Regions from separate parts of the Exiguobacterium sp. UBA3968 genome, predicted to be linked through region 2. Evidence: a T-box and tRNA genes for the amino acid it is inferred to sense, from the RefSeq annotation. Region 2 holds a T-box; the other regions hold tRNA genes.

Region 1 (7,971 bases), on a different contig from region 2:
ATGGACTTATTCAATAACGAAATCATCGCCTACAAGTTATACGAGCATCAACAAATGCCTCTTGTGATCGATACGTTGAAGATAGCGCTTGAGAACCGAAACTATCCCGAAGGGGTCATCCTTCATTCGGACCAAGGCAGTGTCTATACGTCATATGCCTTTCAAGAATTCGTTAAGAGCAATCACCTAATAAGTAGCATGTCTCGTAGAGGAAACTGTTGGGACAACGCAGTTATTGAATCGTTCCATTCTAACTTTAAAGTCCAAGGAGTTCCAGTACGCCAAATTTAACTCGCTAAGAGACTATGAGGTCTCTGAACGCGTTATTAATTACTTAAACTACTATAACGAAGAACGAATCCAAGAAAAATTAGGCTACCTGACACCGAAAAGATACGGTGTACTGGCAGCCTAATCAAGGTGTTTTATATGTGTCTCATAGTGCTAGGTCAGTCTAGGATCGGCGGTTTTTTATTATCCAATTCTTTTTCTAAATCACGTGCCGTTTGGCTAGATAAGACTGTTTTTTCATCCTTCAGCGTTCCAAATAACCAATCTCCTACCGGATTGGATACACCGAACCAATAATGTTCATTTTTGAAGTGATGTAACAGATGCGTCTTTTTCATCCATTTCCCAAAGCGTGTTCTCGGCTTTAGCGGAACATGCGCCACATAATGCTTCCACTCGTAAACAAGTAACATGACGATCAATCCACTTGCAGCTGCAGCTGTCAATACGACAGACTGCGTCAGAAGATATGTCACCACCGCAAAAAATCCGAGATTCGGCAAGGAATACCATACTGGTAAAAATAACAGATGCAGTTCATTCGGATGCGCATGATGATCGTAATGGAGTCGTTTCAACAACTTTCGTCCGAACACGTTCTTCGGTGGTGATAGATGAAACAAAAAGCGATGGGTGAAATATTCACTAAAACTAAAGACGATCAATCCGATGCAAAAGAATAGCAACATGGACCAACTGAATGGTTGCGCGATGATATACCCACTTATTGCAATTAGTAATACAAGCATGATTAAAATATCTGGAAACAGAAAAAAACGGCGATACACATTTGACATGAATGTCCTCTCCTTTTCCTTCATTACAACGTTTAGTCGTACGTTCATCGATTCGTCACGTTTTTTCCTGCAAGACATATAGTCATCTTTGCTCCTTCCCTTATACTAAAAAAGGAATGGAGTGATGATCGTTTTGAGTTTATCGACCGGAATCATCTTTGTGTTACTCGCTTATACGCTTATGTCGCTTTACGACATGTGGCAGGTTTACCGGACAACGAGCAAGCTCTGGATATTTGTTTTATTTCTTGCAACACTGATCAGTATTGTTCTTGCCTTTTTCGTGGCCCCTGTCCTTGCACTATTCTTCTACTGGTCACGTCACTCGTTGAAACGAAATATCGGCATCCTATTACTGATTATCGTCTGTCTCGTCTCAATCATGACGAAACTGTCTGCTTGATCGACTTCCTTCATGAACTATTCATGAAGGTTTTTTTCATGATCTATTACCGAAGAAGAGACGACGCATCAATTCACGTTCCGGCATTTCTGTTGCATTGAGTACATTTAGAAATGGTCGATCATCATATGGAATCGTCAGAATCTCCGAACGTATTTGTCCTTTTTCTAAAGTGAGGATTGCTACTGGGGCAAGAGCTGTTTCCTGACACCCGACCGCTCCAGGGTTGATGTACAGCGTTTGATCCGTCTCAACTTGTTGTGCTGGATGGTGGTGACCAAAGCCAATGATTCGCGCCTCATTTCCGGAAAAAAGGACGGGTAAGTTTTCTTTCGTTCCATCCACTGCTGGCTTTAAGGGCTCCTCACCGATTTTCTTAGTCTGATCGGCATAGGCATAATGTGTCAGATACATCATTTGTTCCTGATGGGTGACATTCAATACACGCGGTAAACGCTCCAAATAACTCTGATTCTCCTGCGTCAATGAATCTGCAATCCATTGGTGATGCTCTTTCGCATGTTGGTAACTAGCGGGATAGACATCCCCATGAATCAAAGCAAGGACGCATTCATCATGGTTTCCTGAAATCGTCTGAATATCAGATCGCTGCCTTAACAAATTGATGACCTCATTATGTTCAGGTCCGATACCGACGAGATCACCGAGGCAATATATAGCATCGATGTCTGAAGACTGATCGAGATAGGACAACACGGCACGCAATGCTGAAGCATTCCCGTGAATATCTGTAAAAATCACTACTTTCATGTAAACGCCTCCATTGTTAGTACATTAGGATTTCCCGATGATAGCGTGAATTCCTATTAGATTTAGAGAAAAAATAAATTGTCAGAAAATATTGATTATTGATCAGAAGCATGTTAGGCTTAGAAAAATTCACAGAGAGGGGCACGATTGAATGATTCCGACGCAACAGCCATTTAACCAAGCCGGACGACTGATTATTCTATGCATGAGGGACTGAAAACTTTTCCGATGATGAAACGGAAATGATTTTTGGGCCCTCCTTTCGATGCATCGAATGAGGCGCCCGCACAGAATGAGTGGCGCCTATCCCAAAAATGGATAGGCTTTTTTCATGGCAAAAAATAGAGATAGATAGAGAGAGGATGACAACGTTGAAAGAATATGCGATGGATCGAATGGTAAAAGTATCAGCTGGAATGGCGAATGCCGTTCTTGTAACACTCGGTGTCGGACTCCTGATTGAGACGCTCGGCAATTTTTTACATATCCAAATGCTACTGACGATTGGCGGCGTCGCAAAAGTACTGCTTGCTCCTGCACTCGGTGCCGGTATCGCCTTTCAGCTCGGAGGAAACACACTTGTCCTGTTCAGCGCGATGATCGCAGCGACGATTGGTGGTGCTGCGCTTCAATCGACTGCTTCTGGACTCGTTCTTGCCCCCGGTCAGCCAATCAGTGCATTACTCGCAGCTGCGGTCGCTGTATATGTCGGAAAACGCATGACTGGAAAAACGAAATTTGACATGATGGTCATCCCGATGAGTGCTGTGCTTGCCGGTGGTATCACTGGTATCGGTGCTGCTGCCGTAACGACACCACTCCTTACAAAATTCAGCGCTATGATCACCGCTTCAGTCGAATCGTCTCCTATTGCTACATCTCTTGTCATTGCACTCATCTTTAGTGTCTTATTGATGTCTCCCGCTTCGTCCGCTGCACTCGCTATCGCTTTGCAGCTTGATCCTGTAGCAAGTGCCGCTGCACTCATTGGCTGTTCCGCTCAATTCGTTGGCTTCACATTGATGGCATATCGTCAGACGGATCCCGGTGGTTTGATTGCTTCTTTCTTTGTCACACCTAAAGTACAATTCCCGAATATCGTTAAAAATCCACGTCTTGTCGTTGCACCGTTTCTCGCAGCGATGATTTCAGCTCCTGTAGCGACGCTTCTTCTCTCTTTGAAAGTACCATATGAACTCGCTGGACTCGGTTTAAATTCGATGATTGCGCCACTCAATATCTTCGTCAACCAAGGTCCTCAGGCGTTCCTTATCTTCTTCTTGACTGGTGTCGTTTTACCTGGCGTCTTGACACTCGTCTTCTATCGATTGACGACTGTCGCAGGCTGGACGAAGCGTGGCGATCTTCATCTCGAAATCCAATAAAATAATATCTCTACCTTCCAACTATTCCTGATTGATTTCGGGAATAGTTTTTTTAATGCAAAAAAAAATCGTTCCTTCGAAAAGGAACGATTTCGGTATGATTCTGACTGGGCTCGAACCAGCGACCTCTACCCTGTCAAGGTAGCGCTCTCCCAGCTGAGCTACAGAATCATGCTGTGTTGTTACTGGGTATATTTTTATTATAGCAGCATATCGAAAGGTGTAAAGCCTTTTTAACAAAAAAAATTATCTTTTTTCAAAAAGATCTTTTTGAATAAAACAGTTTTAAAGTTGCGGGTTCTATGAGTGTCCTCTACTATGTAAATAAGCACATATAAACGAAAGGAGTGTTCATATGAACTTTTTAACCCGATTCAGTTTAAAGAATTCGGTGGCTGTTTTCATCATCGCCATTCTTTTAGTTTTAGGAGGCGTCTATTCTTTCTCGAAATTAAAAGTCGATCAGTTCCCAGAAATCGAATTTCCTCAAATCTCTGTTGAAGCAGTATATCCTGGTGCTTCGCCCGACGATGTCGATAAACAAGTCGTCTCGAAGCTTGAAACTGCTTTGAAAGGAATCGAAGGAGCTACTAAGCTGACAAGCTCTTCTTATGAAAGCATCGGTATCTTAAACATCGAATTCCCGTTCGATACTGATATGGATAAAGTCGAACAACAGATTGATGCTGCAATCCAAGATGCGAATCTACCAGAGGAAGCAACAACGAAATTAAATCGTCTGTCCTTTGGATCGTTCCCAATCTATAATATCTCTTTCTTTAGTAAGGATGGTAAAGACATCGAAAAAATCCTCAAGGACGATATCGAACCTGAACTTAATAAGATTCCAGGAATCAATAGCGTTTCCGTTGGTGGCTACAAAGATGATCTCGTTCAAATCACCGTCGATAATCAGAAAGCAACAGAAGCAGGACTCTCGCTCTCAAGTATCAAGGAACAAATCAACGGAAAGTATGTCTCGTTCCCATCTGGTCAGCTATCAGAAAACGATTCAAAAATACCGATTCGCGTTGAGGAAAAACTAGAAAATCTAGATAAACTAAAAAATCTACAATTGACACCCGTTGCAGGTGCGACTAGTTCAGCTAGTAGCGATCAAACAGGTGGTTCATCTGCTGGCGGTCCACCACAAGGTGCAACACAAGGACCACTAAGTACAACAGGTGGAGCAGCTACAGATCAGGCGTCTGAACCTGCAGAACCGATTCGTCTAGAAGATATTGCAAAAATCGAAGCAGTCTCGCAACAAAGCGAAAAAACACGTTACGATTTAAAAGATTCCTTATCGATGGCAATCACGAAAAAACAAGATGCCAATACGGTCGAAATCGCAGATGAAGTCACGAAGATCCTTAATAAATATGACGATCAAGTCGACTATACGATTGGGATCGATTCAGCGAAGGATATCGAGGAATCCGTCGCGACACTCGTCAAAGAAGGATTACTTGGTGCCCTCTTTGCCTCTCTCGCTGTACTCTTGTTCTTACGAAATATTCGCGCAACGATTATTGCCATCGTCTCGATTCCTTTATCGTTACTCATTGCTGCTATCTTCTTGAACTGGCAAGATATTTCTCTGAACATCATGACACTTGGCGGGATGGCCGTTGCGGTCGGTCGTGTCGTTGATGATAGTATCGTCGTTATCGAGAACATCTTCCGGCGTGTTCGAAAATCCGAATCCGGTATGACGGATGAGATCATCGAACAATCGACAAAAGAGATTTTAAAAGCAATCACGTCATCGACGCTAACGACCGTCGTCGTCTTCCTGCCAATCGGATTCGTCGGTGGAATCACTGGTAAGTTCTTCTTACCGTTTGCTTTGACAATTATTTTCTCATTACTTGCTTCACTACTCGTTGCGATCACGATCGTACCGATTCTTGCGAAATTTGCCTTTAAGAAGGTTCCAGCAGAAGAAAAAGAAGGTGCTCTTCAACGGTGGTATGGCAAGCTGATTGAAAAGTCACTCTCGCATAAGGCGACGATCTTAATTGTATCGTTCATTCTTCTCGGCGGTTCTCTAGCGATCGTTCCACGTCTCGGCTTTACGTTCATTCCGAACGAAGCCTCAAAGACACTAACGGCATCGCTTGAACTTCCGGCTGCCACATCGCTCGAGAAAACGAGCGACGTCTCATTTGAGATGGAAAAGATGTTTGATAAAGAACAAGCAATCGCTGACGTCACGACGTCTGTCGGAGCACGAGACTTTACGACAGGCTTACGTCTCGATAATAAAGCAAGTTATTTCTTGAACCTGAAGGACGGCGCGAACGTTGAGCAAACGATCAAATCACTTGAGACACAGATGGAGGACATCGCTCAAGAGGAAAACGTCAATGTCAAAATCAGCGTAGCTGAATTATCAACAGGTGGTCCTCCGTCGAACAACAACGTCGATGTCGACCTGTTCTCGAACGATCTCGAAGCGCTTCAAAAAGCTGCGAAATTAGTCGAGGATAATATGTCCAAAAATAGTGATTTAAAATATATCACAAACAACTTCAGCGAAAAACAAAAGCAATTCCTCGTTGAAATCGATCCTGAAAAAGCAAGTGATCGTGGACTATCCGGCTTTCAGATCCTCGGGACCGTCAATGATCAAACGAAGCCTGTTACTGTTGGCACGTTGAATCTTGATAATAAAGATCAAGACGTACAATTGTCTTATGAAAAAGGACTCGTTTCGAAGAAAGATCTCGAAGACGTCCAACTGTTCTCAGCAAACGGTCCTGTTGCTCTAAAAGATGTCGCGACCGTCAAAGAAGTTGAGACCTTCACATCAATTCAGAAGCTCGACGGAAAAGTATATGCTCGCGTTTCCGGACAAGTTAAAGGAGACGACGTACAAAACGTTTCTAATGCTGTAAAAACAGAGGTCGAAAAAATTAATTTACCAGACGGTGTCTCGTTGACAAGTGGTGGTGGGAATGATGATACAGTCGAAATCTTCCAGTCCCTCGGAATCGCGATTGTCGTTGCAATCGGGCTTGTTTACCTGACGATGCTGATCACGTTCGGAAAAGCACGAATTCCGTTCATCATCTTGTCTTCACTGATTTTTGTTCCAATCGGTTCACTCGTCACGCTCTTCTTTGCAAATGAACCATTATCGGTCAGTGTCATGATCGGCTTCTTGATGTTAATTGGTATCGTCACCACGAATGCCATCGTTCTCGTCGACCGTATTGGTCAAAACGTTGGTCGTGGTATGCCAATTCGCGAATCATTGATTGAAGCGGGTAAAACACGATTGCGTCCAATCCTGATGACCGCATTCGCAACGATCATGGCATTGGTACCACTCGCATTAACAACTTCTTCAGGGACATTGATCTCAAAAGGTCTCGCCCTAACAGTTATTGGGGGGTTAACGACATCTACGTTGTTAACACTCATCATTGTTCCAGTCGTCTATGAACTGTTCTTCTTCAAAAAAGCGAAAAAAGAACGAACAACCAATTAAGTGAACATCAAAAAAGCCCATCGCTTGGATTGCGATGGGCTTTTTATAGTGTGAGGCTTATGATTCCAACGGTTCATCCGTCTGCTCCAATGTACCGTCATGTTCAGCTACCAATCAGCATGCCGGTCATTGTCAAACAGTCCATCTCTTTCATTCAAGACGAATAATAGATGAATCCAACACCCTCTATTTATCATGTTTTAAGATGTCGAAGTCTTTACTGGTTTCCAAGGAGCAAGATGAAAATACTCTTCCATTGTCAACCCACTGAGTTTCAGGCGAGCAGCAAGCGTCGCCCCTACATAACGGTAGTGCCAGCTTTCATACGTATAACCTGTCCACGATTCTTTACCAGATGGATAACGAAGATGGAAACCATACCGGTGCGCATTCGCGAACAGCCATTTCGCCTCTTTCGTCTTCGCAAAACTGAACATCGCGTATTTAGAAGAATCTGCTCCCCCTATATCAAAAGCGAGTCCTGTCTGATGTTCGCTTTTTCCTGGCTCCGCACTATAAGTACTCGCTTTTTCATATCCATCTCGCGCGACATATTTATCAAACAATGCCTTTTGGTAAGCGTACGAACGGTATGTACTAAATGCGACCAGCGTAATCCCCTCTTTTTTTGCTGCCAAGCGCATTTTCTCAAAAGCTGCACGCGCTTGCTGATTCTCTCCAGGAGCGTACGTCGAACGGAGTGCTAAGTTCTTATTCGCGATGAGTGTCTTGCCAATACGTTTCCCACCGATTTGTTCATCAGTCAACAGATATTTCGTACTTACATAGCCAATCTTCGTTCCGTACTGTATTTTGGACCACGTACCG
Region 2 (7,971 bases):
ATTTAAATTAAAATTATAAAAATCATTTTTACTTAAATTTTCTCCTTTTAGATTATCTAGAAGAGAACCAGTTCCTCTCGTTCCAAGAACCTGAAGTACTTTTGCTTCAGCTAATTGATCTTTCATTAAAAAACTACCTGTCTTATAGTCTGACAATCCATTGCTTTTATTGATTCGAATCATCCACTGTCGTGGTCCTGTATAACTCGGAACGTCAAATGTATAGGTAAGTTTCCCGTTAGCTGCGGCTGGTAATTCATCAACTTTTTCTGATTCATCGAACTGATCATTACTGTCAAAATCGATATAAAGTGTCGCTATAGTATCAGTTATCGACTGATCAAGAGTATAACTAAACTCAATTGGTCGATTCGGAACCGCTATCGAACCGATAGACGACAATGTGTTACCTGCTTGCTTTACTGTCACATTCGAGATACGGGGACGCACATTGATTTTTTGCTTCAATGAGTTAATGACATCATTGATATTTTCGTAAGAAACAGTTGCTTGCGTCGACACATAGTTCTTCAAGACCTTTGAGAAATTACTTTGATCATGCGTGAAGATATCTTTATGCAGATACACTGGTAGTCCTTTTCGAACATATGCATTGAGGATTTCATTACTTTTTAGTCGTGTAATATCATTTTCGATTTTACTTGTATTATGATTTCTTTTATCAAACTCAGATAATTTAATTGAATATTTCTCTTGATCATTACTATTGATTGAAGGATCAAAAACGATTGCATCAAACGCTCCATCTAACGGAAAACGTGAAGCGTTAAGTTCCTTGACGGTCATCTTCTTAACATCAAAACGCGCTGAATCAAGTCCGGTCAATAACGAAGTGATTTTGGTTCCCGGATCAATCCGATTCGTCGTTGACCATTCATCACGAATCTCTAAAACCTTAAACTTTTCACCCGTTGCGGCTTTTGAATGTGGCTCCTGTATATACGTAAAACTTGAAAAAATCAGTAAGGTAGCTAAGGCTAGACGGACCCACTGTTTCATCATTTATCGTCTCCTCATCGTATCATTGAAATATGGGACTATACTCCCCCATTTCATTATAACGAGAGAATCAGGATTTTCCCTATTTTGTAAAAACGGAAGCGTAATAATGACGCACTTCACTGATGAAATAAAGTGATCCCGTCACGACGTATGTCCGGTCCATCTCTAATTGATCGAAGAACTCTTCGACCGTCGTTACATTAGCCCCGTCTTGTTTTAACTCATCGAGTGTCCTTGCTCGTGGGAAATCGAATGTCGTCTCGTAAATATCTGGTGTAACGTTGCTTAACTGCGCAAGCATCGCCGACCGGTCTTTGTCACGCAAAATCGAACAGAGCAACGTCACAGGTTTTGATTCTTCCTTTAACCGTTCAACGAGTGCCGTGATGCCTTCCGGATTATGCGCACCATCGAGAATGATTCGTGGTTTGCGTGAGATGGTTTCAAATCGACCTGGATGTTTCGCTTCTCGTAGCCCTTTTCGGATCGCCGCTTTCGACCATCCGAGACGTCGCGCACAAATGACGGCGTTCGCCGCATTATGAACTTGATGATGGCCTTCAAGACCTAAGCGGGTCTCTGGAATCCCATCGTACGTTGCCCAAGTCCCCGTCTCTTTTAATCGATAACGGATGATGGCTTCCTGACTCCATTTCAACGTTGCATTTCGGTCGCCGCAATATGCCATCAACGGCACCGTCAGTTCTTCTTGCAGTTTCCCGGCGATGACCGGTGTCCCTTGTTTGATGATGCCGAACTTCTGTAAGGCGATCTCTTGGAGCGTATCTCCGAGAATCGCTTGATGATCGTGACCGATTGATGTGATGATTGCTGCGACCGGCTTTTTAAAGACGTTCGTTGAGTCATACAGTCCACCGAGACCGACCTCATAGATGACGAAATCCGGACGAATCTGATCAAAATAATAGAAAGCAAGTCCTGTTAATGCCTCGAACTCAGTGACCGTACCGAGTGCCGGATCGATGCGCTGGATGGCAGCTTGAACGGCGATGGCAGCTGCGACAAGATCGTCTTCTGCAATCGGTACCCCGTTCAACATAATTCGTTCCTCGAACTGAATGATATACGGTGACGTGAACGTCCCGATTCGTAATCCTTCCGCAATCCCCATCTCACGTAAGAACGCAACCGTCGATCCTTTTCCGTTCGTGCCAGCGACATGAATCGTCGGAATCGCGTCCGGGTCAATCTGTAATCCCAGTAACATCGCCTGCATCCGTTCAAGACCCGGTTTGACACCGAATGCTAGTAAGCTCGATAACCAATCCAATACATCTTCTCGCGTCCTCATGCTGTTCGCTCCTTTAAAAAAAGTGGCTCAAGGAGACTTGAGCCACTGCTGTAATTAGTGTGAGAGTTCGTTAATTCGTGCTTCGACAGCTTGACGTTTTTCCGTATAATCAAGTGCCTTCGCTTTTTCTTCATCAATGACGTGTGCCGGTGCTTTGCCGACGAAGCCAGGGTTGTTGAGTTTTTTCTCGACCCGTTCGACTTCTTTCGTATACTTGACGAGTTCTTTATTCAAGCGCGCGATTTCTTCCTCGATGTTAATCAAGTCTGCGAGCGGGATGAACAATTCTGCTCCCGTTACGATCGCACTCATCGCTTTTTCTGGCGCTGGCATTTGCTCTTCAATCCGGAGTTCAGACGCGTTCGTGAACTTTTGCAAGTACGAGCTGTTTGATGACAAGTCGTCTTGAACACGTGCGTCATTCGTCGAGATGAATAGTTGGATCTGTTTCGACATCGGTGCGTTCACTTCCGCGCGGATGTTACGAACCGAACGGATGACGTTCTGAACCGCTTCAAATGCTGGAACAGCTTCCGGGAAGTCGAGTGACGCTTCGCGTGTCGGCCATGCGGCACGTGTGATCGTCTCACCTTCATGCGGTAAGTGTTGCCAGATTTCTTCCGTGATGAACGGCATGAATGGATGCATCAAGCGCATGATCCGGTCGAGTGTATAGGCAAGAACCGAACGCGTCGTTTGTTTCGCTGTTTCGTCTTCTCCGTTGAGCGGCAACTTCGCCATCTCGATATACCAGTTACAGAAGTCTTCCCAGATGAAGTGATAGAGAATACGTCCTGCTTCACCAAACTCATATTTATCCGATAGACGTGTCACGTCATCAATCGTTGTCTGTAAACGTGTCAGGATCCACTTATCTGCGAGTGATTTTTCGCCTGTCAAATCAATCTGATCAAACGTTAAATCGTCCATGTTCATCAAGGCAAAACGGCTTGCGTTCCATAGTTTGTTCGAGAAGTTCCACGTTGCTTCAATCTTTTCCCAGTAGAAGCGGAGGTCGTTCCCTGGTGTTGATCCTGTCGTTAAGAACCAACGAAGAGAATCGGCACCATACTTCTCGATGACATCCATCGGGTCGATTCCGTTACCGAGTGATTTTGACATCTTGCGTCCTTCCGAATCACGAATCAATCCGTGGATCAAGACGTCTTGGAATGGACGTTGTCCTGTGAATTCGTACGATTGGAAGATCATCCGTGAGACCCAGAAAGCGATGATGTCATAACCCGTAACGAGTGTCGATGTCGGGAAGTATTTTTGATAATCCGCTGCGTCCGTGTTCGGCCACCCCATCGTTGAGAACGGCCAGAGCGCTGAAGAGAACCACGTATCAAGGACATCGTTGTCTTGCTCCCAGTTCTCGATATCGGCTGGTGCTTCCTTGCCAACGTAGACTTCGCCTGTTTCTTTATGGTACCAAGCCGGAATCCGGTGTCCCCACCAGAGTTGACGGCTGACACACCAGTCACGGATGTTTTCCATCCAGCGTACGTACGTGTTTTCAAAGCGTTGTGGAACGAAGTTGACCTTGTCTGGTCCTTGTTGCTCCTCGAGTGCTTTTTGCGCGAGTGGCTCCATTTTGACGAACCATTGAAGTGAAAGATACGGCTCGACGATTGCATCTGAGCGTTCCGAGTGACCGACAGAGTGCAAGTGTGGTTCGATTTTGATCAAAACACCTTCTGCTTTTAAATCTTCAACGATTTGTTTCCGGCATTCGAAACGATCCATGCCTTCGTATTTCCCTGCGTTCTCATTCATCGTTCCATCTTCATTCATGACGAGGACACGTGGTAACTCGTGACGGTTACCGACTTCAAAGTCGTTCGGGTCGTGGGCTGGTGTGATCTTAACGACACCTGTACCAAACTCCATATCGACATAGTCATCGGCAACAATCGGAATCTCGCGACCAACGATTGGTAACGTGATCGTTTTTCCGACGAGGTGAGCGTAACGCTCATCCTTCGGGTTCACGGCAATCGCTGTATCACCAAGCATCGTCTCAGGACGTGTCGTCGCTAGTTCAACATGACCTGAACCGTCCGTCAGTGGATAGCTGAGGTGGTAAAACGCCCCTTCGATATCCTTGTAGATGACTTCGATATCCGAGATCGCTGTTTTCGTCGCTGGGTCCCAGTTAACGATGTATTCGCCACGATAGATCAAGCCTTTTTCGTAAAGTTTAACGAAGACTTCTTGAACTGCTTCCGACAACCCTTCGTCGAGCGTGAAGCGTTCACGCGAGTAATCGAGTCCAAGACCGAGTTTTGCCCATTGTGCACGGATCGTTGACGCATACTCTTCTTTCCATGCCCAAGATTGCTCGAGGAATTTCTCACGACCCATTTCAAGACGTGATTTCCCTTCTGCCCGCAGTTTTTGTTCGACTTTTGCTTGCGTCGCAATACCAGCATGGTCCATTCCCGGTAGATACAGGACGTCGAACCCTTGCATCCGTTTCATCCGCGTCAGCATGTCTTGTAATGTTGTGTCCCAAGCGTGACCAAGGTGTAATTTACCTGTGACGTTCGGTGGTGGAATGACGATCGTGTACGGCTCTTTCTCCGGATCTTGATCAGCTTTAAAGTACTCTCCCTTTAACCAAAAGTCGTGCCATTTTTCTTCCGTTGCCTGCGGATCATATTTCGTTGGCATTGATAATTCCTGCATCCTGATCGCTCCCTTTTTGTCCATAATAAAAACGGCTTCTCTCGTCCTATGCTAAGGACGAAAGAAAGCCGTTGCTTTTTTCCGCGGTACCACCTTAGTTCATCCAACATCGGATGCCCTCGAGCCACGTAACGTGTGGAGGACGGATATCGCTCGTAAGACTCACGATACCAGCTCGTGGGGTGACCTTCCTCCTGTTCGTCCGTCACATCTTTCAGCCAAGGATGTGTTCTCTACGCCGGTACGAATACAGGATTACTCTTCCCGTCATCGCTGTTGCCATTTTCTTCTTTATTCATTTTAGCCGAGAGTTCAAGCAATCGTCAAGACTGCTTAACGATCGAACTCAACTTGGAGTTCCTTGAACGTCAATTCGACGGCTTCAATCGTCTGTTCGATGTCTTCGTCCGTATGGGCAATCGAGAGGAAGAGACCTTCGAATTGTGATGGTGGTAAGAAGACACCACGCGCCGCCATCTTTTGATAATACGAACGGAACATCTCAAGGTTCGATGTTTTCGCTTTTTCGAAGTTCGTGACACGTTCATCCGTGAAGAAGACACCAAACATCGCACCCGCACGGTTCGTCGTCAGTGGAATGTTATATTTCGCCGCAGCATTCAGGTAGCCTTCAGACAGACGGCTCGCTTTCCGGTCGAACTCTTCATAGTGCTCGGGTTTCAATTGCGTCAGTGTCGCTAGACCCGCTGCCATCGCAAGTGGGTTCCCAGATAACGTACCTGCTTGATAAATTGGACCTTGTGGTGCGATCTGTTCCATGATGTCACGACGTCCGCCATAAGCACCGACTGGCATTCCGCCGCCGATGACTTTACCAAGACACGTGATATCCGGCGTGACACCGAAGTGTCCTTGCGCACAGTGGAATCCGACACGGAAACCGGTCATGACTTCGTCAAAAATCAATAACGCACCGTTTTCTGATGTGATTTCCCGTAAGCCTTCAAGGAATCCTGGTTCTGGTGGCACGAAGCCCATGTTCCCAGCAGCCGGTTCGACGATGACACCAGCAATATCGTCGCCGTGTTTTTCAAACGCGATCCGGACAGCATCCAAATCGTTGTAAGGAACCGTCAGTGTCATGCTCGCAATTTGCGCTGGAACGCCTGGTGAATCCGGTAGTCCAAGTGTCGCGACACCTGAACCTGCTTTAATCAAGAGTGAGTCCCCATGACCGTGGTAACAGCCTTCGAACTTCAAGATTTTTGTCCGACCTGTATAGCCGCGTGCGAGACGAAGGGCAGCCATCGTCGCTTCTGTACCCGAATTGACCATCCGGACGACTTCGACCGACGGTACACGACTGATGACGACTTCCGCCATCGCTGATTCGATTTCTGTTGGTGTCCCGTAACTCCAGCCACGCGTCGCTTGTTCTTGAATCGCTGATGTGACGATTGGATCGGCATGACCGAGAATCATCGGTCCCCATGACAGGACGTAATCGATATACTCTTTTCCGTCGATATCATAGAGCTTTGATCCTTTCGCATGATCTGCGAAAATTGGTGTCATCCCAACTGATTTATAAGCACGGACTGGGCTGTTGACACCACCCGGCATGAGCGGGAGTGCCCGCTCGAACGCTTCTTTTGATTTTGAGTTCTGGTTAATTAAGCTCATTTCGACCCCTCCAGGTAACGACAAATGTCTTTTGCGAAATAGGTGATAATTAAATCAGCTCCTGCTCGTTTAAAGCCAAGCATCGTCTCAAGGACGATTCGTTCTTCGTCGATCCAGCCGTTCAGGGCTGCAGCTTTGACCATCGCATACTCACCCGATACGTTATACGCAACGATTGGTAGATCAATCCGCTCGCGCACATCACGAATGATGTCCATGAACGCAAGCGCAGGTTTGACGATCATGAAGTCAGCTCCTTGATCTACGTCCGCTGTTGCTTCTCGGAACGCTTCGCGACGGTTTGCTGGGTCCATTTGGTAGCCTTTCCGGTCGCCTTCTCCTGGTGCCGAGTTTGCCGCGTCACGGAATGGACCGTAATAAGCAGATGCATATTTAACGCCATAGCTCATGACCGGAATATGGCTGAAGCCGTTCTCGTCCAACCCTTGACGAATCGCTGCGACGAATCCGTCCATCATTGATGATGGAGCGATGACATCGGCACCCGCCTGAGCTTGTGAGATGGCTGTTTTGACGTGAAGCGGTAATGACGCATCATTATCGACCGTTCCGTCCGCGACGATTCCACAGTGACCTGTCGACGTATATTCACATAAGCATGTGTCGGCAATGACCGTTAGCTGCGGAGCAACTTTTTTGACGAGACGTGTTGCCTCTTGAACGATCCCGTGATCGTGAAACGCACCTGATCCTTGCTCGTCTTTTAAGTGGTCGTGCGGGACACCGAATAAGATGACAGATTCGATTCCGAGTGCGACGACTTCTTCAATCTCAGCCGTCAGATGATCGAGTGATAAGTTGAAAACGCCAGGCATCGAGCTGACTTCGCGTTTGATATCTTCGCCTTCAGCAACGAAAATCGGATAAATCAAATCCGATTTATGCAACTGGTTCTCGCGGACGAGTGACCGGAGTGATGCGGTATGACGTAAACGACGGTGACGTGCGTATTCTAATGTGTTCATGCTGATTCCTCCTCAATGATACGATCAATCATGCCGTCCACCGTGAATTCACGGGCGACATGAATCGGTTGAAGTCCGGCTGCTTTTGCTGCTTGCTCCGTGATCGTCCCGATGACGATGAAGGTCGTCTTCAGGTCTAGCGGAGCAATCGCTTCGACAGCGGAAGGACTCTGCAGTCCAATATAGGTGGCATTTCTGATAAGAGCTTCAGGTAGTCGACGGGTGACGGTTTCATAGGTGATGATATCCTCAATCGTATATCGATTCAGTTTTCGTAACTGATCGACCGGTGCTTGCCGCGATCGGTTCCCTCGC
Region 3 (7,971 bases), on a different contig from region 2:
GGTTGGTCTCGCGTTCGCGGTCGTCTACTACTTCCTGTTCTACTTCATGATCACAAAATTCGATCTGAAGACACCAGGTCGTGAAGATGAATCGCTCGTTACAGACACGGGAGTCGTTTTGACGGACTCAGACGATAAATATGAACAACAAGCAGCTCAAATTTTTGCTGGATTGAAAGGAACAGAAAATGTCACGTCGATTGACAACTGTGCGACACGTTTACGTCTTCAAGTCAAGGATCCAAGCATCATTGATGAAGCAGCGATTAAAGCGGCTGGAGCAAAAGGTGTCATGAAGATGGGGGCGACTAGTGTTCAAATCATCATTGGCACAGATGTCGAATTCGTTGCAGATGCGATGAAACGACAGAAGTAAAGAAAACGACCTTTCCTGAGCTCAGGAAAGGTCGTTTTGCTGTACGCTCGCAACAGGTGCTGTTTTGCTCGAGCGATAGATCGGATAAAAGATTCCAATCAAGATGATGACGATCCCAATCCATTGAGAGCTCATCAGATGTTCACCTAAAATTAACACGGAACAGATGACCGCTGTCGGTAGTTCAGCTGCTCCAAGCAAAGAAACGCTTGCTGGGGAGAGGTGAGGCGCGCCCGCAGCAAATAAGAGCGGTGGTAAAATTAACGCGAACAGACCAAGCGGAATCGCGTATAACAGAAGTCCATTTTCGAAGTTCGCAGAGGATAAGAACGTCGTCGGTGGATACATCGTCATGACGAAAGCAAGACCACCTGTCATCATGTAAAAACTCTTCTTGATGACGGGTAAATGATTGGCGATGCGTCCACTAGCGAGTAAGAAAATTGAGAAGCTGACAGCCGCTCCAAGACCGAATAATGTTCCACGGAAGTCAAGTGGACTCGAGTAAGCGGCACTCGCAAGAATGGCTCCGCCAATCAACAGAATCGCAGACAGGAAATGCGCGCGAGATGGTAAACGTCTGAATGCGAGCGCATCGATGATGACACCGATCCAAGTGAATTGGAATAAGAGAATGATTGCAACGGATGCCGATACGGTCTGAAGACTTTGATAGTACAGATAACCAGTTGTACCACTAGAGATACCGATCAACATGAGAAGACCAGCTGTCTTAAGATCGAGACGAAGATTTTTCGTAAATAAGGCAAGACTGAAAATCATCAGCCAACCGAAGAAAAATTGACTTCCAGAAACGGCTGCTGAGTTAAATCCAGCTGCATAAGCGAGTTTGACGATCGTTGAGAGGACACCATAACTGATAGCGCCAATGAGAACGAATAAGGTTGCTTTTGAGCGATGCATGAATAATTTCCCTCCATTTTTAGTAAAAACCACACAAAAAAGGTTGCAACGGGGCCTTGTCCAGGTTTTTTGGACAGGGTTTGGTTGCAACCTGTGTGATTTATTGAGTTGATGTGTCGAGCAAACGATACAGCCGGGTTTTCGTTTGGTTGTACTGAACGGTCAGCGTGTTCCACTTCTTTAATGACGCGGTAGCTTTCCGTGTTAAACGATTTAAATCCGCTGTTGACTCATCAATCTTAACGAAATCCGGTTTTTTAGTCAAGCGTGAAAGCACTCTCTTTTCAGCGTCCATCGCTTGTCGATACGTTTTCGAGAACGTTTGAAACGTCTGCTGGCGTTCCTTGATGATTGCCACTAAGGCAGTTCCTTCCGTTTTTGCTTTACCATCAAGTTTGTTTACAGCATCCTTCAATTCTTCAAGATCAAGTTCAGCGTACGTTTCCTTACGTAACGTTTCTTCTTGTTTCAATAAAGCAAGCCGTTCATCATTTAAGGCTTCTAGTTCCTCCCGTTCATTTTGAGAGCGTTTGATTTCTTCAGCACCTGCATCAAGAACGGCTTGGTACGTATTAACTGAAATTTCGTCCTTACGAGCACGTTGATCAGCTAGCATGAATGCCTTTTCTTCACCTTTGACTTGTTGCTCTAGCTGTTCATGAAGAGAGGCTGGTGAATCGTTGGAGCAGGCAGCGAGTCCGAAGCTCGACAGGAATAGTACTGCTACGAATGATTTTTTCATCTAGATAGTAACTCCTTATAAATTCGAGTATTGCACGAAGTTGTACGGAATATGGAAATCTTCATCATAAATCGCGAACTGATAGCCCTTTTTTTGAAGTCCGGCAACAATGGCCGGAAGGGCCTTGATAGCTTGTGGTTGTTCATGCAAGAGAATGATTTCAAATGGACGCTCTGCTCGCCGAATGACCGTATTAGCCACTTCTTTTGCACTATCTTTGTAATACCAGTCCATTGAATCGATCGACCAGTCCCATACTCGGAAGTCTGCAGCGTGAATGGCAGATGCCATCTTTTTCGTGATGCCTGGATCAGAGCCATAAGGTGGTCGTGTCAAATGTGGTGTTAGCTTCGTCAACTCATGGATTTTCTTCTGAACACTTTGCATCTCTGAGACATACTTTCCTTTTTTGTACAATGTATCGTAATCGTGTGTTTCCCCGTGTAAGCCGATGTAATGTCCGGCTTTCGCAGCAGCTTTAACTTCTTGCGGAAAAGCATCTATTTGTGTTCCGAGATAAAAGAAAGTGGCACGAGTCTGAAGTTGATCCAATGTTCGAAGTAAGTCCGGTGTTAATGCGGATGGACCATCCTCGAATGTTAAATAAGCGACTTTTTTCGTCACACCATTCCATTTTTCCACGCGTGCTTTTTCCATATTGACGACAGGGACTTCAGTAATGGATTTACCTGTCGTAATGGATTGTTGTTCAGGAGTAAATACGTATCGATAAGCGACATATCCCCCAACTCCGAGAAAGACAAGTGTGAGAAGTAAGAAGAACCGAGGGAAAAACTTTCTTTTTTTTGTCCGCGGTCGTGGACCGAGTTCGCTAGCGTGGCTTGAGGTAAATGGATCCATCGTTGTCTGTCGCTCCTTTTGTCAAAAATATCATATACAGATAATGTAACATTCTGACTGTTTCTTTTGTAACAAACAGATGACAAAAAGATGACGAAAAATCGATTTTTCTAAAAAATATCGATTTATTTAGAAGAAGTTTGTAAGAAATAAAAAAACAACCACTGAATAAGTGATTGTTTCATGTGTTATTAGTGTTCTGTTACAGCACACTCATCGCATTCCGTTTGATAGGATTCACATTGTTCATCCATCTCTTTTCCGCAATGGGCACACGTCTTGACGGGAAGCTCACGATAGAATGCAGCAGATGCTTCTTGGTAAAGGGGTTGTTCCATGTGTTTTTTCCTCCTTCAAAATAAACGCAATGGTCTTTTTCTTGTTTTTATTGTATTAGTACAGAAGTTTAATGTCAACTATTGTTTTATAACAGTAAATTCGTTTGAAGTATTGATAGAGGACAATAAAAAAGAGACATGCTACGATATCTAAGTAATCTGATAATAATAAGGGGGATTTACACATGACACAGGCAACACTTGATACAATGCGTGTCTTAACAGAAAGACGTTCCGTTCGTCATTACGACGAAACGTTCAAACTTTCAAAACAGGAAGTGGAAGAACTATTAGAATGGACGACAGCGGCGCCGAGTGCTTGGAATTTGCAACACTGGCATTTCACGGTCTTCCATTCAGAAGAAGCGAAGCAACAGCTTGCACCGATCGCATACAATCAGCCGGCTATCACTTCGGCTTCAGCAGTCATTGCGATCTTAGGTGATGTTCAAGCTAATCGAAACTACAATCCGGTGTACGGTCCGGCAGTAGAAGCAGGTGGCATGACAGAGGATCTGTTTGATTCGATCAAGGCACAGGTAGAAGGCGCTTATCAAAGTGAAGCCTATGGGCGCGACGCGGCTATGTCGAATGCGAGCCTTGCTGCGATGCAATTGATGCTTGCGGCAGAAGCGCGTGGATTATCAACACTCGCAATGGGTGGATTTGATCATCAACGTTTTGCGGAAACGTTCATCACCGAGTCACGGTATGTACCGGTCATGTTGATTGCTATCGGAAAAGCGGTCGAAGATGCGAAAAAGCGTCCGGCACTACGTTTACCGATCGATCAAGTGTCGACCTTCCTGTAAGTCATTCAAAATGGAGGAAGCGGGGTTCAATTCCTCCATTTTAATTTTTTTATTTTTTTTCAGAAAAAGACTTGTCAGCCTTTTAGTTTCTTGATATATTAATACATGTCCTAGCAAGTACATAACGTACTGCAAACATGATTCTGTAGCTCAGCTGGGAGAGCGCTACCTTGACAGGGTAGAGGTCGCTGGTTCGAGCCCAGTCAGAATCATACCGAAAACCCGCTTCTCCTTTATAGGAAAAGCGGGCTTTTTTATTATTTCTTTATCTCATCCTCGGTGACCCATTTATGATTTTTCACCATCTCTCCACCGTCCGTTGGTTCATAGTTCACCATGTAGACAGTCGTTTCCTTTACTTCATCAATCGTCGCTTTAGCTCCATCCATACCTTTCATATGATCTGCCTTGACAGTCGTTTCATCACCAACTTGCAGTGGCTTAGTTGGAACGGGATCGAGTTCTTCCTGAATGACCCATTTATGATTTTTCACCATCTTTCCACCAGTAGTCGGTTTGTAACTGATCGCATAGACGACGGTATCGTAAGCTCCCGCAATCGTTGCTTTAGCTCCGTCCATACCGTCCATATGATCCGTCGTCAACGTGACGTTGCTTCCTTTCGGATAAGTCGGATCACTGGCTTCCTTTAAACCGGATGGTAGCTTTCCGTCGCTCGAATGCATCATATCTCCATGAGACATGTCGTGTGAGTCACTATTACTTCCATCGTTATTGGCGGATCCACATGCACCGAGCCAAAGCGTAGAACTAAGAGCAAGTGCGGTTAATGTCAATGATTTTTTCATATATAATCCTCCTGAAGTCACTAGTCTTCTTTACTATACCCAGCGTATATGCAAATCGTGTGCAGATGAGGTGACAGTTTCGTTTGTCTGCATCGATCGCGATTTTTTTAGCTATACTAAAAGTGGAGAGAAAAAGGAGGAATCGTCATGCGTCGTATTTCATACTCGGTCGGAGGAATCGTTCTTGCGGCATTTTTAATTTGTGGCAGTGTGTTGTTCGGGACATTGTATTATCAGTTGTCTCAAACACGAACGCAGGAAGTAGTGGACGGTTTACTGAACCGAGGAAATACACACCGTGATGTCCTTGTCGATTCCTATGACCAAACGACGATGCGCCATGTCAGCATGATGGAAGCAGATTCATCGTTTACTGTGGTGATCACTGATGCAGATGGAAAACAACTTGAAGCGTCACGACCTTTGTCGAATGAGATGAAGAGCATGTTAGAGCATACGGATTTTGATTACCGTCAACAAGGAAAAATCGTGACGATGCGTGACTTTTTAATGACGGACAGTCCCATTACCATCGACGGGAAACATCGGGGTCATGTCTTCATGTTCGCTTCTAAAGCAATCGTGGATCACGTACTTGATCCGTTGAAACAGCAGTTTTTCCAAGTGGGTCTGCTCGCACTTTTATTAGCAGGTGCGGCAAGCATTTGGACGACCCGGCTCATCTCTCGTCCGCTGGTTCAAATGGAAAAAGCGACGGCACGTCTATTAGATGGGGAAGATGGAGCGTTGCCGATTGATCGACAAGACGAACTGGGACAATTGGCGCGTTCGATTCAGCAATTAAAACAAGATCTCGATTTTTTGAATCGGGAACGATCCGAATTTTTAGCAAGCGTATCTCATGAACTACGAACACCATTGACATATATAAAGGGATACGCGGACATTCTCGAACGTCAAACGTTGACGCCGGATGAGCAACAACGCTACATTACGATCATTCGAGAAGAAAGTCAGCAAATGAATGAATGGATTGAGCAATTATTTTGGTTAGCACGCATTGATGCCAATGCTTTTATGATGGAACGAAAACCTGTCGATGTCGAAGACTTGATTCATCAAGTGATACGATTGATGCGTTTAGACATCGAACAAGAAAATGTTTCGTTCGAGATAGAAGGTGAGCGAATAGAAGTGATGGGTGACGCTCAGCAGCTCCGTCAGATGATCGTGAATATCATTGAAAATGCACGGCGACATACGACGTCGGGAAAAATCATCGTTCGTTATGGTGTCAACGCAGTAGGAGTTTTCATTCAAATCGAAGATACAGGAGAAGGGATCGCTGCAGAATCTTTACCTCATGTAACGAAACGGCTCTACCGAACGGAAGCATCTCGTTCTCGAAAACATGGAGGAACTGGAATCGGACTCTCCATCGTTGAAGCAATTGCTCAGACACATGGAGCAGAATTGAACATCAAGAGTCAACTTGGACATGGAACACAAGTGACACTGCAGTGGAAGGAGAAATAAAATGCCGCATGTATTGATCGTAGATGATGAACCAAGAATGCTTGAACTGCTCAAACTGTATATTCAGCCGTATGGGTACACGTGTCAGCTTGTGGATTCTGCGCAACAAGCTCTTGATCTCTGCCGTCAGCGCGTATTCGACCTGATTTTACTAGATGTCATGATGCCGGATATGGATGGCTGGACATGTTGTCGTCTCATTCGAGAACACTCTAACATCCCGATCTTAATGGTTACGGCGCGGAATCAACGGGAAGACATCATTCGGACACGAGAAGTAGGAGCGAATGATTACATATCAAAACCGATTCAAGAAGGGGAACTGATCGGACGAATGGAAGTTTTATTACAGCAACAGTACGATGGTCTATCCTATGACCGGGAAAGCTATCGTTGTAGTTACCTCCAACAAAAGATTTCGTTAACGAAGACGGAGTTTGAGTTGTTAGGTGTATTTTTAGATTCTCCACGACGTGTTTGGACGCGCGATCAACTAACGACGATGTTATGGGGAGCGGAAGCGGCTGTAGACGAGCGGACGATCGACTCGCATATCAGACATTTAAGAGAAAAACTACGTGTTTGCGGTTTTCCGATTGAACAGCATCTGGAAACAGTTCGCGGAATCGGATACCGCTGGACACACCAATAAAGGGGAAATTCAAAACATGACGACACTCTATTTCGTACGGCACGCACATTCGACATACTCAACAGATGAGAAAGCACGTCCACTTTCCGATACAGGACAGGCAGATGCGATACGTTTACTTGAAACCTTTCAAGAAATTCCAATCGACAGATTCTACAGCAGCCCGTATCGACGGGCAATCGAGACGATTGCACCGCTCGCGGAGGCACGTCAACAACCAATCATTGAGGTAGAGGAACTACGAGAGCGATTGTTGGCACCGGGAGAGCTTGACGATTTTCAAGGAGCGGTCACATATGTATGGCAACATCCGAATGAAAATCCGTATGGAGGCGAAACGAACAACGAAGCGTCGCAACGCATTCGACCATTCATCGACGAACTAGTGGAGAAGCATCCTGACGAAACAGTCGTTCTTGGAACACATGGAAATATCATGGTGCTACTCTTAGAAACATTTGATCCGACATTCGATTACGCATTTTGGAAGTCCTTATCGATGCCAGCCGTATGTCGAATGGATGTGAAATCAGGAGAAAAGGCGGACATTCACGTCGTACCACTTTTGACGAATACAAATTACAAAAGAGACGGAACTGATGCGTGAATCAGTTTCCGTCTCTTTTGTAATTGGAGAAATCTTAAGGTGTAGGAACAGCACCTTCATGTTTTCGGATCAAGTCAGCCGTCAGTTGACCGGACAATGTGACCATCGGTACACCGCCGCCTGGGTGTGTCGAACCACCGACGAAATAAAGTCCTTCGTACAAGTCACTCTTCGATGGAATCTTGAATCCACCATTTTTCTTCCGATCGGCTGCGACACCATAAATCGATCCACCGTTTGGACCGTATAATTCCTTCAAATCTTCTGGGGTAAAGCGATATTCAAACTCGATCGATTCTCGAAGTCCATGAAGTCCCATCCGCTCCAGTTTATCGAGAACGACTTCACGGTAC

Evidence for each region. A T-box is a leader RNA that pairs with one kind of tRNA and senses whether it is charged. The one in region 2 lies ahead of B3S86_RS09495 (valine--tRNA ligase), so its partner is inferred to be a tRNA-Val.
Region 1: it has a tRNA-Val gene. The T-box ahead of B3S86_RS09495 (valine--tRNA ligase) is inferred to sense a tRNA for this amino acid. The anticodon was not compared.
Region 3: it has a tRNA-Val gene. The T-box ahead of B3S86_RS09495 (valine--tRNA ligase) is inferred to sense a tRNA for this amino acid. The anticodon was not compared.

The regions. Positions count from the first base shown of each region.
Region 1 covers NZ_DGCW01000008.1:135,213-143,183, forward strand. Annotated here, with positions in the region: partial or broken gene B3S86_RS14610 (IS3 family transposase) at 1-415, shown strand, start outside; gene B3S86_RS14615 (sterol desaturase family protein) at 450-1,088, opposite strand; gene B3S86_RS14620 (hypothetical protein) at 1,213-1,491, shown strand; gene B3S86_RS14625 (metallophosphoesterase family protein) at 1,528-2,262, opposite strand; gene B3S86_RS14630 (PTS transporter subunit IIC) at 2,625-3,647, shown strand; tRNA gene B3S86_RS14635 (tRNA-Val) at 3,746-3,818, opposite strand; gene B3S86_RS14640 (efflux RND transporter permease subunit) at 4,003-7,143, shown strand; gene B3S86_RS14645 (D-alanyl-D-alanine carboxypeptidase family protein) at 7,344-7,971, opposite strand, start outside.
Region 2 covers NZ_DGCW01000005.1:1,478,664-1,486,634, forward strand. Annotated here, with positions in the region: gene B3S86_RS09485 (DUF5057 domain-containing protein) at 1-1,023, opposite strand, end outside; gene B3S86_RS09490 (bifunctional folylpolyglutamate synthase/dihydrofolate synthase) at 1,103-2,335, opposite strand; gene B3S86_RS09495 (valine--tRNA ligase) at 2,390-5,026, opposite strand; T-box leader at 5,077-5,306, opposite strand; gene hemL (glutamate-1-semialdehyde 2,1-aminomutase) at 5,360-6,670, opposite strand; gene hemB (porphobilinogen synthase) at 6,667-7,656, opposite strand; gene B3S86_RS09510 (uroporphyrinogen-III synthase) at 7,653-7,971, opposite strand, start outside.
Region 3 covers NZ_DGCW01000008.1:145,329-153,299, reverse strand. Annotated here, with positions in the region: gene nagE (N-acetylglucosamine-specific PTS transporter subunit IIBC) at 1-376, shown strand, start outside; gene B3S86_RS14705 (EamA family transporter) at 398-1,300, opposite strand; gene B3S86_RS14700 (YkyA family protein) at 1,401-2,042, opposite strand; gene B3S86_RS14695 (polysaccharide deacetylase family protein) at 2,058-2,903, opposite strand; gene yhfH (protein YhfH) at 3,095-3,241, opposite strand; gene B3S86_RS14685 (nitroreductase family protein) at 3,427-4,053, shown strand; tRNA gene B3S86_RS14680 (tRNA-Val) at 4,193-4,265, shown strand; gene B3S86_RS14675 (YdhK family protein) at 4,311-4,862, opposite strand; gene B3S86_RS14670 (HAMP domain-containing sensor histidine kinase) at 5,010-6,359, shown strand; gene B3S86_RS14665 (response regulator transcription factor) at 6,361-7,011, shown strand; gene B3S86_RS14660 (histidine phosphatase family protein) at 7,028-7,618, shown strand; gene B3S86_RS14655 (phytoene desaturase family protein) at 7,653-7,971, opposite strand, start outside.